Regions from separate parts of the Arthrobacter sp. M71 S08 genome, predicted to be linked through region 2. Evidence: riboswitches for the same ligand, from Rfam matches in the RefSeq annotation. Region 2 holds a riboswitch; each other region holds the start of a gene.
The links. A riboswitch is a leader RNA that binds a small molecule or an ion and turns the genes downstream of it on or off. The one in region 2 is predicted to bind cyclic di-AMP.

Region 1: linked by a shared signal. The riboswitch ahead of AC5RTB_RS15365 (LysM peptidoglycan-binding domain-containing protein) and the one ahead of AC5RTB_RS00240 (M23 family metallopeptidase) in region 2 are both predicted to bind cyclic di-AMP.
Region 3: linked by a shared signal. The riboswitch ahead of AC5RTB_RS04600 (M23 family metallopeptidase) and the one ahead of AC5RTB_RS00240 (M23 family metallopeptidase) in region 2 are both predicted to bind cyclic di-AMP.

What each region holds. Positions count from the first base shown of each region.
Region 1 covers NZ_JBNHEY010000009.1:69,415-73,227, forward strand. The annotation lists gene AC5RTB_RS15360 (ABC transporter ATP-binding protein) at 1-763, opposite strand, end outside; gene AC5RTB_RS15365 (LysM peptidoglycan-binding domain-containing protein) at 943-1,896, opposite strand; cyclic di-AMP (ydaO/yuaA leader) riboswitch at 1,901-2,059, opposite strand; gene AC5RTB_RS15370 (YtxH domain-containing protein) at 2,201-2,482, opposite strand; gene mutM (bifunctional DNA-formamidopyrimidine glycosylase/DNA-(apurinic or apyrimidinic site) lyase) at 2,560-3,564, opposite strand; gene rnc (ribonuclease III) at 3,580-3,813, opposite strand, start outside.
Region 2 covers NZ_JBNHEY010000001.1:40,604-44,416, forward strand. The annotation lists gene serC (phosphoserine transaminase) at 1-340, opposite strand, end outside; gene AC5RTB_RS00235 (iron-dependent transcriptional repressor DtxR) at 581-1,285, shown strand; cyclic di-AMP (ydaO/yuaA leader) riboswitch at 1,405-1,592, shown strand; gene AC5RTB_RS00240 (M23 family metallopeptidase) at 1,597-2,595, shown strand; cyclic di-AMP (ydaO/yuaA leader) riboswitch at 2,748-2,899, shown strand; gene AC5RTB_RS00245 (NlpC/P60 family protein) at 2,905-3,717, shown strand; gene AC5RTB_RS00250 (NlpC/P60 family protein) at 3,745-3,813, shown strand, end outside.
Region 3 covers NZ_JBNHEY010000002.1:156,523-160,335, forward strand. The annotation lists gene AC5RTB_RS04590 (ABC transporter ATP-binding protein) at 1-519, shown strand, start outside; gene AC5RTB_RS04595 (siderophore-interacting protein) at 630-1,700, shown strand; cyclic di-AMP (ydaO/yuaA leader) riboswitch at 1,828-2,007, shown strand; gene AC5RTB_RS04600 (M23 family metallopeptidase) at 2,164-2,811, shown strand; gene AC5RTB_RS04605 (diacylglycerol/lipid kinase family protein) at 2,815-3,813, opposite strand.

The DNA.
Region 1 (3,813 bases), on a different contig from region 2:
GGATGCCGCCCGGCACCGAATGCACGTCGTAAACGCCGGAGAGGCCGTCGAGTACAGCTGCAGTCCGCGCCCCTGCTACGAGAAACCGCGTGCGGCGGAGGTGCCGGAGTTCGGACAGCGTGCCCGATTCAACCACAGTCCCGGCACGAATGATGGTGATGCGCTCACAAAGCTGCTCCACCTCGCTCAGGATGTGGCTGGAGAGCAGGACAGTTGCACCTTCGGTGCTTACACGCTGGACCTGTCGTCGGAACACGGCGTCCATGACTGGATCAAGACCGGCACTCGGCTCGTCCAACAGATAGAGGTGCGCGGGCCGCGCGAACGCCGCAATCAGCGCAGCTTTCTGGCGGTTGCCCTTCGAATAGGTCCGTGTCCGGCGTCGGGGATCGAAGTTGAACTCCTCGATAAGCTCGCGGCGCAGCCTCCCGTCCGCCCCGCCGCGCAGGCCGGTGAGCAGATCAATCACTTCACCGCCGCTCAGGTCCGGCCAAAGATTCACATCACCCGGCACATAGGCGATGTCCCGGCGCGCGCGGACGGGCTCGACCCATGGGTCCACACCCAGGACCCGTACGGAGCCTCTGGTGGGGCGCATGAGTCCAAGCAACAGCCGGAGGGTGGTGGACTTCCCGGCGCCATTGGGCCCGAGGAACCCGTGGACTTCACCCGCACGGACTCGCAGGTCGAGTCCCGTCAGCGCAAAGACTGAGCCGAACTTCTTGACGAGGCGCGAAGCCTTGATCACGTGTTCCGGTTCCATGGCAGGGCATTACCTCCCGTGCGTCGCTCTGAGGAAGACAGCCTATCCCGGTGTGCAGCGGCACCGGCAGGGCGAGAAACCGTCCTTCTACTTGGTCCTCCCGGACACTTGCCTCGACATTAAACACCACTGGGGAGGACCTTTTCAGGTCCTCCCCAGTGAGAAAGGCTAGCCGAAGACTAGACGCGCACGAAGAACGCGCCGGCGAGGTCGCTCAGCGGGTGCTGCATGGTGAGGTTTGCACCATTCATGCCGCTGCTGATGACCTGGCCACCGCCAGCGTAGACAGCCACGTGGCCACCGGTGATGACCAGGTCACCCGGGGCCGGCGTGCTTACCTGAGCGCCGTAGGCAGCGAACTGCATGGGGCCGAGGTCGCCGACGGGCTTGCCGGCTGCAGCCATTGCGATCTCAACGAGGCGGGTGCAGTCCTGAACAGCGCCGCCGGCGAGCTGTGCCCGGGCCGAAGCGAGGATCGAGGCGCCTGCGCCGCTTGAAGAACCGTCAGCCACGGTGATCTTGGAGGACGCTGTGGTGATGTTCATGGTGCTGGTCTCTGCCGGTGCCGGAGCTGCCTGAACCTGCGGTGCAGGTGCAGGTGCGGGAGCCGGTGCCGGAGCGGCAGCAGCCGGTGCAGGTGCGGGTGCGGGAGCCGGTGCCGGAGCCGGAGCAGCTGCAGCAGGAGCCGGAGCGGCTGCAGCGCTGCCGGACAAGCTGATGACCTGGCCCGGGTAGATGATTGATTCCCAGCCGAGACCATTCGCAGCGAAGATGGCGTCGAGGCTGACACCGTAGTTGCCGGCGATGGAGCCGAGGGTGTCTCCGGCCTGAACGGTGTGGGTCGGAGCGTTTACAGCAGGTGCCGGAGCAGCAGGAGCCTCGACGACGGGGGCCGGGGCAACGGGCGCCGCTGGTGCCTGGACGCTGACCTCAGCGGCCGGGGCGGTGGCGGAAGTGGTGGTGGTTCCCGCGCTGGCCGGAAGGGCGGCTCCGAACATGATGCCGGAGGCTGCTACAACTACAGCTGCAGGGCGGCCAACGGTGCCAGCGTGCGAGCTGACTGCCTTGGACACGATCTGCATGGTGCTGGGCGGAGTTGCACGGTGGCGCGCGATATGACGGTTTTTGGACACGGAAATAGCCTCTCCCAACGCCTGCGGAGTTAGCTGTCGGATTCGGATGGGAGCCACCCGGACGGCCGGCATTACAGCCGGTGCGTCTTCACCCCTAGGACTTCACAGAAGTCCGCTAATCTGGTTCCCCCGCTCCTGCCGCAGTGTGTAGCGAACGGACCTTCCGGCGGCGGCAGGATTAGGCAATCCACCAGAAGGAAGCCGGGCTTTTGAGCCCGGCGTATCCACAACGTTACATACCTATCGTTGAATTGTCACGTTTCGGTCACGGAGAGGCTGGTCACACGTACTGCAGCGCATCGGATCAGATCTTGTACTCCATGTTCGGGTCTTTCGGAGTGTCGTTATCGCCGCCGCGATGCATCGCTGACTGCGCCTTCTTCAGAGCCTGCTCAGCCTGCGCCTGAACCTCGGGCGCCTTGGCCTTCACCGTCTCGGATGCCTGGGAAACCTTGCCCTGAACCTTAGGGCTGTTCCAGAGCTCGTTTGCCTTGACCTTGATCTGCTCGTAGCTGGCACGACCTGCCCGGGCGCCCAGAACGTAGCCTGCCGCCATGCCTGCTGCAAAAACCAACTTGTTCTTCATCGCGTTACTCCTGACGTGTCGGATGCTGAAACATCGAATCTAATCAGCATACTTACTTTTGTCACGTCAGGGGATACTTACCACCGTCCGTTGCGCGGCCGCGGCTGGCATCGGGGGCAGGTGTACGAGGAGCGGTTCATGAACGTGTCCCGCCGGATGCGCGAGTCCAGACCGTCCGCCGAGCATCGCCGGCAAGGTTCACGTTGCCGGCCGTAGGCGTTGAGTGAACGTTCGAAGTAACCAGAGGCGCCGTTGACGTTGACGTACAGGGAATCAAAGCTCGTGCCTCCTGCCTCGAGCGCGCGAGTCATCACGTCGCGGCAGGACGCAAGCAGTCGGGCAGCTTCCGCCCGGCGGAGAGTGTCGGTGGGGCGCGCATAGTGCAGCCTGGCAGCCCACAGTGACTCGTCGGCATAGATGTTGCCGACTCCCGAGACCAGAGTCTGGTCGAGCAGTGCACGCTTCAACCCCGTGCGCCGAGCCCGCAGCTTCCGGTAGAACTCGTCGAAGGAGAACGCCGGGTCCAGCGGGTCCCGGGCGATATGAGCCGCCTCGAGCGGCACGAGTGGTGAGGGATGCTCCCCCAGCCCACCGGGAAGCCCGTCCGGTGTGGACATCATGCTTGTGACGAAGAGTCCCCCGAAGATTCGCTGATCAACGAAACGGAGCTCCGCCGGCAGCGGTTCGCGTCCGTAAGCCGTGGAGAGCCGCAGCCGTACCTTCAGGTGTTTCTCGTCGGGCTGGCTATGGTCCTCGACCAGAAGCTGTCCGCTCATCCCAAGGTGCGCCATCAGCGCTACCGGTTCCCTGCCCGCCGGGAGTCCGGCCGGAGTCGGCGGGGACGACGATGCAGGGCCACTGCCGTCGTCGTCATCAGTAGCGAGCGGTAGCCAGAGAAACTTCCCGCGTCGCACCGCATCGGTGACGCGAGCCCCGACAAGATTACCCCTGAAGTCTTCAGCGCCGAGGGCGTGACGGCGGATCGAGCGGGGGTCAAGAACGTCAACCGCCTCGATGCGGCGCCCGCTGACCCAGCGTGCGAGGCCCCGGCGCACAACCTCCACCTCAGGAAGTTCAGGCATCACGAGCTCCCGGGATCACGTGGACTGACGTGCCGCCGTGTCAGTCTGCGCATCGATATTACCTAGCTGCAGCAGCTTCCAGGAGGCTGCTGCAGCCTCCTGCTCGGCTTCCTTTTTGGAGCGGCCGGAACCGGAACCGTAGCTGGTTCCGCCGATCACAAGCACGGCTTCAAACCTGCGGTCGTGGTCGGGGCCGAATCCGGTGACCTTGTAGTCGATCACGCCCATACGCTGCGCGGCGGCGATTTC
Region 2 (3,813 bases):
TCGCCGCAGCGAACTTGGACCCGAACTCACCGAAGGAAAGGTGCTGCGCGCGGGATTGGACCAGACCGAACGAGGCAACATCCCAGAACGCAGTGGACCCGCCGACGCCAAGGACAACCTCGTAACCCTCGGGGGCGCCGAAAAAATCCATCAGGCCGGACCGCACCGAACCGACGAGGTTCTTCACCGGGGCCTGGCGGTGGGAGGTTCCAAGCAGCGCGCTACCTGCACTCTTGAGAGCATCCAGCTGCTCCGGGCGGACCTTGGAAGGACCCGCGCCGAACCGTCCATCCTGTGGCAGCAGCTCGGCGGGGATGCGGATGTCGGCGGAAGTGCTCATGGTTGCTCCAGGACGTTTACTTGCGTTGTGGGGTCGCAGACCATTCTGCCCCAGTGTTTCCGTCGGGGACGCATTATGACCGCTGGGTTCGGCGGCAACGGGACAGCCGTCAAACCGGCCAACTAAATGGGTTAACCTTGTGGGGCGTAGGGATGACGACGGCGGCCCACCTTCCAGGGACTGCAGGCAGCCGCTGCATCAACGCTCAATCCGCACCAGTGCCAAGGAGCTGAACCCCGCATGACGGACCTCATCGACACCACCGAGATGTACCTGCGGACCATCCTTGAGCTCGAGGAAGAAAACATCGTGGCCCTGCGTGCGCGGATCGCAGAGCGTCTTCGTCACTCCGGCCCCACGGTGTCCCAGACGGTGGGCCGAATGGAACGTGACGGGCTGGTTGTGGTGACCGGTGACCGTCACCTTGAACTGACCGAACTCGGACGTCGACGGGCCACCGAGGTGATGCGCAAGCACCGGCTGGCTGAACGCCTGCTCTCCGATGTGATCGGTCTTGACTGGGCCTATGTCCACGATGAGGCCTGCCGGTGGGAACACGTCATGAGTGAGCGGGTCGAGCGGCGCCTCTACGAATTGCTTGGGAAGCCGACACAGTCGCCCTACGGCAATCCCATTCCCGGCCTCGAAGCGATCGGCGGAACGCCCTCCGAAACCTTGACCCTCGGTGTGTGCACTCTCAGCGAAGCTCTGGAGACGAACACCGCCGGCTCCGCTGTGACTCTTATCCGCCTGGCTGAACCTATCCAGGTGGATCCCGAACTGCTCACGCAGCTGGATGAGGGTGGCCTGCGTCCCGGAGCGTCCATGACCCTTCAGGCGGTGGGTGACTACGTGTCTGTTCGGGTGCCCGGTGTAGAGGGCGCACTGGAACTGCCGCCGGAAGTCGCTTCACACGTTTTTGTGGCCGTTCATCCCCAGTCTTAACCAAAGGCGGGAAGCTCTGGATTGCCTAAGGTTATCCACAGTTTGGTTACGAAATGATTACGGTCGGCCTCGTCGATCTATAGTTGATATCTGGCGCTGATACTCCAGCGTTACCTGGTTCGCATGCCTAACCCTGTCAGCGAACGCAGTGTTGAACAGATGACAGGGGCGGAGGACCCACCACCGGTCATGGCCCGCCATGACCTTGGGGTGAAGTTCCGGATGCTGCCTTATCGGAGGTATTCGAACCGAGTTTTCTCATACTCGAACCCGACAGCTAACTTCGCAGGCGGAAATGAGAAAGGGTCTCCTTGTCAAACACTGCTTCGGGGCGTCGCCGTGCCGGCACCCCGGTCGTTGAAGCGCGGCCGCGTGACGCCCACAGGCGCCACCGGGCCGAGCGAATCGCCCACCTCACAGCCGCTCACGTCGCTGTGCCGGCCACTTCAGTTGTCCGGGAGTGCGCGACCCCGACGGCGCCGGTTGGTGCGTGCGCGGCTGCGCCGATGTCCCGGAGGGAAGCCCGCAATGGCTCCGTGGCGCCTGCACAATCCGCGCCTGGGGCCCAGTCCACTGTTAGCCTCCGTCCCCGAGACCCGCAACGGATTGAACGACGACGACGCGCGGTCACCGCACGCCGGGATGTTTCCCTGGCGGGGCTCAGCCAGAAGGTTGCCATTGCCGCCGCTGCATCCGGAATGGTCCTCACCGTCGCGCTGCCCACAACCGCAGCAGTCTCGCCTTCCGACGCGCTGACTGTTGCTGCTCCAGCGGAGCAGGACGAGCCACAGCCAGTCCAGGCTGCCGCAGGTGCGGACGTCTCGTTTGACCGGGCTGCTCTGAACGGCAAGTTCGATCCCGACGCGAAACTGGCCGAGATGGTCTCGGCTTCGGGTAATGACATCGTGACCGCAGAATCCCAGGGTTCCCTCTCGGCGCCACTGGACGGCGGAGTGATGAGCTCGCCCTTTGGTTCCCGAATCAGCCCCATCACCGGCGCCGGTGAGCTCCACACGGGGCAGGACATGAGTGAAGCCTGCGGAACGGCCGTCAAGGCCGCAGCGGCCGGCACCGTGACTTTCGCAGGGTGGCACGCCTACGGTGGCGGCAATCGCATTGTTGTGAAGCACGCCAACGGCCTGGAGACCACCTACAACCACCTGTCCGCGATGGACGTGACAGTGGGTCAGGTAGTTGACCGGGGTGAAGCTATCGCGAGGGTGGGATCCACCGGCGCTTCGACGGGGTGCCACCTGCATTTTGAGGTCCTTGTCGACGGCAAGAACGTCGACCCGTTGGGTTGGCTTTGAACGGTTTCAACGCCGTCGTAATCGAGAACACACCGTTCCGTGATCGGAATGTGACATACCTTAAATTCTGAGGTAGCGTTCAACTCGTGCCGAATCGCAGGGGGTTCGGCACTCTCGCGCAGATCGCCTAGCTCTGCCACTGCGCGAGGTCCGTTCGTAAATCGCATGGCAGGGGCGGGGGAACCAATTGCGGGCTTCTTTCCAGAAGTCCTTGGGGTTAAGTCGCAGGATTTGAGACGATCCGCGGCCGGGTGACTCCCATCCGAATCCGACAGCTCACCTCGCAGGCGTAGGGAGAGGCAATTTAACGTGTCAAACAGCTCTGCGCTGGGCCGCCACCGTGCGGTGCCGGCTCATACAAACTCGCTCGCAGCAATCTCGAAGGCTGTATCTTCGAACGCCGGTTCCGTAGGACGCCAGGCAGCGGTCATTGTGGCAGCTTCCGGCCTGGTCCTCACGGCCGGACTTCCGGCCCACGGCGCATCCGACGCCCAGCGCTCGGCGCAGGCCGTCAAGACGCTCAGCACAGTCGCCGTTCAGCCCACCGCAGTCAGCGCTTCTGCTGATGCGACTGTCACCTTCGAGCGTGCGGCTGTCGAGGCTGTAGCTGCTCCGGTTGTCGAGGCCGTTGAGGACGCTCCCGTCGCAGCGCAGGCTGAAGTTGTCGAGGCGGCCCCCGCCCCGGCCTCGACCGTCGAAACCGTCGTCGAGGTCGTGACGCCGGCCGTCCAGGTCGCAGCAGCAGCCCCGGCCCCGGCGAAGGTGGAGCCCGCCGCAGTTGAGGCTCCCGTTCCGGTCAAGGCGCCCAGCGCCAGCGGAGTCGGAGCAGCACTGGTCGGCTCGGCCTACTCCCAGATCGGTGTCGCACAGGATTGCACCGCTATGGTCGAGAAGGCCCTCCGCTCAATCGGCAAGTCCGTCGGCGACATCGCTCCGAGCGACTTCTTCGCTTTCGGATCAGTCGTCCCCACTCCCGCTCCCGGCGACCTCGTGGTCTCCGGTGGTCACGTTGCCATTTACGTAGGCAACGGTCAGGTCATCAGCGGTGGCCTGAACGGTATGAACACCGGTCTTCACAGCCTGTCCGATCTCTCTGGCTACAGCTTCGTCCGCGTTAGCTAAGAACCAGAAAACCTGGAGCTCACACATATGACCCCGAACATCCGTGCCATCGCGCGCCACCGCGCCGAAGTGCAGCGATCAGCCTCTCTCTCCACC
Region 3 (3,813 bases), on a different contig from region 2:
CGGGTCACCGACACGCTGGAACTCGCAGACCGTAACGTCGACGAGCTCTCCGGCGGCCAGCGGCAGCGCGTCTGGATAGCCATGGCGCTGGCGCAGCAGACCGACATCCTGCTCCTGGATGAGCCGACCACCTTCCTCGACGTGGCCCACCAGGTGGAAGTCCTCGACCTCATCACCGATCTGAACCGTACGGCGGGCACCACCGTCGCGATCGTCCTGCATGACCTGAACCTCGCTGCGCGGTACGCGGACCACCTCATCGCCATGAAGGGTGGCCGCATCGTCGCCGAGGGCTCACCGTCGAAGGTGGTTACTGCGGAGACGGTCGCCGATGTCTTCGGTCTTCAATCCCACGTCATCCCGGATCCCGTTTCAGGCACGCCGATGGTAGTGCCGATCGGGCGGCATCACGCCGCTCCCCGCAACGTAAGCGCAAAGACCACACGGGAGGGCATCCCGGGTTTTTTAGCGAACCCGCAGGACGGGCTACCCGCACCGGCAATGGAGGCAGCATCGTGACAGAAGGCAGCACAACGCATCGGGTCCCAAGGACGAGATCGAAGTCAAGGCAAGATGCAGGACAAATTACAACCCCGCGAGCGGCCGGGCGTGCGGGCGCGCTGTCTGCCGTGTCCGCGATCCGCGCGTTCAACGTCGTGGTCAGCCGCGTGGAGCCGGTCAGCCCGAATTTCCGGCGCATTACGTTCGGCGGCGCGTGCCTTTCCGACTTCGGCGTCCAGGGTTCCACCCTGGATCTCCGCATCAAGGTGATGATCCCGCCGGCCGGCGGCGAGTGCGCCGACCTCGGCGCTCTCATGGACGGCGCGGGCAGCGGGTGGTACCAGCAATGGCTTTCCCTCGAGCCCGCCGAACGCGGGCACATGCGTACCTACACGGTCCGCGAATCACGCTGCGACCTGGAAGTTCCCGAGCTCGATGTCGACTTCGTGATGCACTTCGACGCGGACGGGAAGGGCGGCCCCGCCTCGCAGTGGGCCGCATCGGCCGAGCCGGGCGACCGCGTCTGGCTGATCGGGCCGAACATCCATGCCGCAACCTGCTCCACCGCCGGCGCGTACGGCGGCATCGAGTGGCGTCCGGGACTGGCCCAGAACGTTCTGCTCGCGGGCGATGAGACTGCCGTTCCGGCGATCAGCGCCATCCTCGAATCCCTCCCGGAACACATCAGCGGCCATGCATTCCTGGAGGTCCCGGATGCATCGGACTGCCAGGACATCCGGACCCGGTCCGGCGTCGGGATCAGCTGGCTGGTGCGCGGCGGCCGTCCGCACGGCGAACTGCTCGATGCGGCAGTCCGGCAGGCGGTCAGGGTCCCTGGTTGGGTATCCCTGGCGGCGCCCTTCCGCGTGAGCCTGGGCTCGGACACACCCTCAGGACAGGCGCTTGCCGCGGCAGCCTGTGCGGGAGGTCCTGAACGGGCAGCCGGGCCCGAGCCGGAAGATATCGACATCGACAAGAACATCCTCTGGGAGACGCCCCAGTTGCTGGATCCCGCGGCCCTTGATGGCTCGCTGAACCCGGACAAGCCCTCGGGTGCGCTGCCCTTCTACGCCTGGATTGCCGGGGAAGCCGCGGTGGTCCGGGGATTACGCCGTTACCTGGTGCGGGACGTCGGCATAGACCGCAAGCAGGTCGCCTTCATGGGGTACTGGCGCCGGGGTAAAGCCGAACTCGCATAACACGCAGCCATACGATCCTTGGGATTGGCGCATAACGAAATTGTAACTTTCGGCCGGATGCCGTAGCGTTGAATCAGGTCATCCGTATCATCGTGGCCGCCGGACTGTACGCCTAGCCCTGTCACCTGTCCGGTTCCCGTTCATTTCGAAGACAGGGGCGGAGAACCCAATCCTGGGCAGTCGGTCTGCTGCCTTTGGGGTGAAGCCTGCACAGTCCTTGACCCGCCCTGGCGCGGCTATCGAGGTAAGGCCGAGTGACTCTTGCTCGAACCCGACAGCTAACTTCGCCGGCGTCAAGAGAGGCAATCCCTTGTCCCAGCAAGATTCCGTGGGCACCCCTGTGCCTGTTTTGTCCGGTCACCGTTCATCCCCATCAACCGCCGAAAGCCTGACCCGCAGGGACGCGCGCCTTCATGAACGCTCCCAGCGTCGCGTCCGCGTATTCCTTTGCGCTGGTGGAGCCTTGGCTGCGTCAGCGTTTGCATTGACGCTGGCAGGGCCGCCGGCGCTCACCGAAGCAGGGCTGATGAGGGTGAGCGAGACGCAGAGCGTCACTGCGCCTGAGGATGTCGCGGTGGATTTCAGCCGCGAACCGGTTGCACCGTCGTCCGCAAGTGACGTACCGGCTGAGGAGAGCAAAGTTTCGACGCTGTCCGCGGGCGAAATCACTGTCGCGAACGCCGAAGCGCCCAAGAAGCCGGTAGAAAAGCCTGCCGAGGAGCCATCGCTCGGTGCACCGGTGAGCGAAGTTTCGGTGGCTTCCCCTTACGGCAACCGGGTCAACCCGATGACCGGGTACGGCGAGGAAATGCACACAGGTACGGACTTCGCCGGCGCCTGCGGCACGCCGGTACTCGCCGCCGACTCAGGCACCGTGACCGAGTCCGGGTGGCACCCCTATGGCGGGGGCCAGCGCATTGTGATCGACCACGGCGGGGGACTGCAGACCACCTACAACCACCTCGCCTCATTGGGCGTCACCGTTGGTGAGAAAATTGACCGCGCAGACGCTATCGGCGCAGTTGGCACTACTGGCAACTCCACCGGCTGCCATCTGCATTTCGAAGTGCTCGTCGATGGGAAGACAGTCGACCCGAGCGGCCGCCTCTAGCGCCTACGGCACGGGGTTCGTGAGGATCGCCGGGTCCTTCTTGCCGTACGGCATCCGCAGCTTCAGCGAATTCGGCTCAACCCGGAAGGACATGTGAGTGCCCTTGCCGAGGGGGTCGCCGTCGAGCTCGATCTCCAGCGGAGTGTCAGACTCCACCTCAGCGGCCTTGCATTGGTAATACTCCACCGATGGGTCCTTGCCCTTGCCCCGCGCCAGGAGCTTGCCGACGACAGCGAACCACCCGAGCTTGCCGCGCGGCGCGATGGTCATGATGTCCAGCAGTCCGTCGTTGAGCTTGGCGCCCGGGAAGATCTCCAGGCCGCCCATTATCTTTCCGCAGTTGCCGCCCATGACGCTGCGCAGGCGGCGGGTGACCCGCTTGCCGCCGTCGATCGAAATATGAACCTTGGAGGGCTTGCCCGGGAGGTTCCGGATGCCGGCGTCGACGTATGCAAGCCAGCCCACCTTGTCCTTGAGGTCGTCGCGCGTGTCAGCCATCACCGAAGCGTCGAAGCCAAGCCCGGCCATCACCAGGAAAACATGCGCGTCCTGCGCCCGGTCCACGTTCACATGCACCACGTCGATGAACCGTTCGGTGCCACCGAGCGCCGCTTCGACGGCTCCCCGGGGGTCATCGACGTCGATATCGAGGTTCCGCGCGAGCAGGTTGCCTGTGCCCAGCGGCAGCAGGCCGAGTGCCGTCGTCGTGCCTGCCAGTTCCTCCGCCACGCACCGTACGGTGCCGTCACCGCCTGCCGCGATGACGACGTCGACCCCTTCCCTGAGAGCCTCCTGCGCCTGGCCGTGCCCCGGATCGTCCTCGGTGGTCTCGAGGAAGAGGGGTTCCTGCCACCCCTTCTCGAGGCTCAGCTCCGTGACGATTGCGCGGATATCCTCGTCGGTTGGCTTGACCGGGTTGAGGATCAGGGCTGCGCGCTTTGTCCGCGATTCCGACTGCGTTTCGGCCCGCGTTTCAGTCTCGGTGTCCGGCAAGGAAGCCAT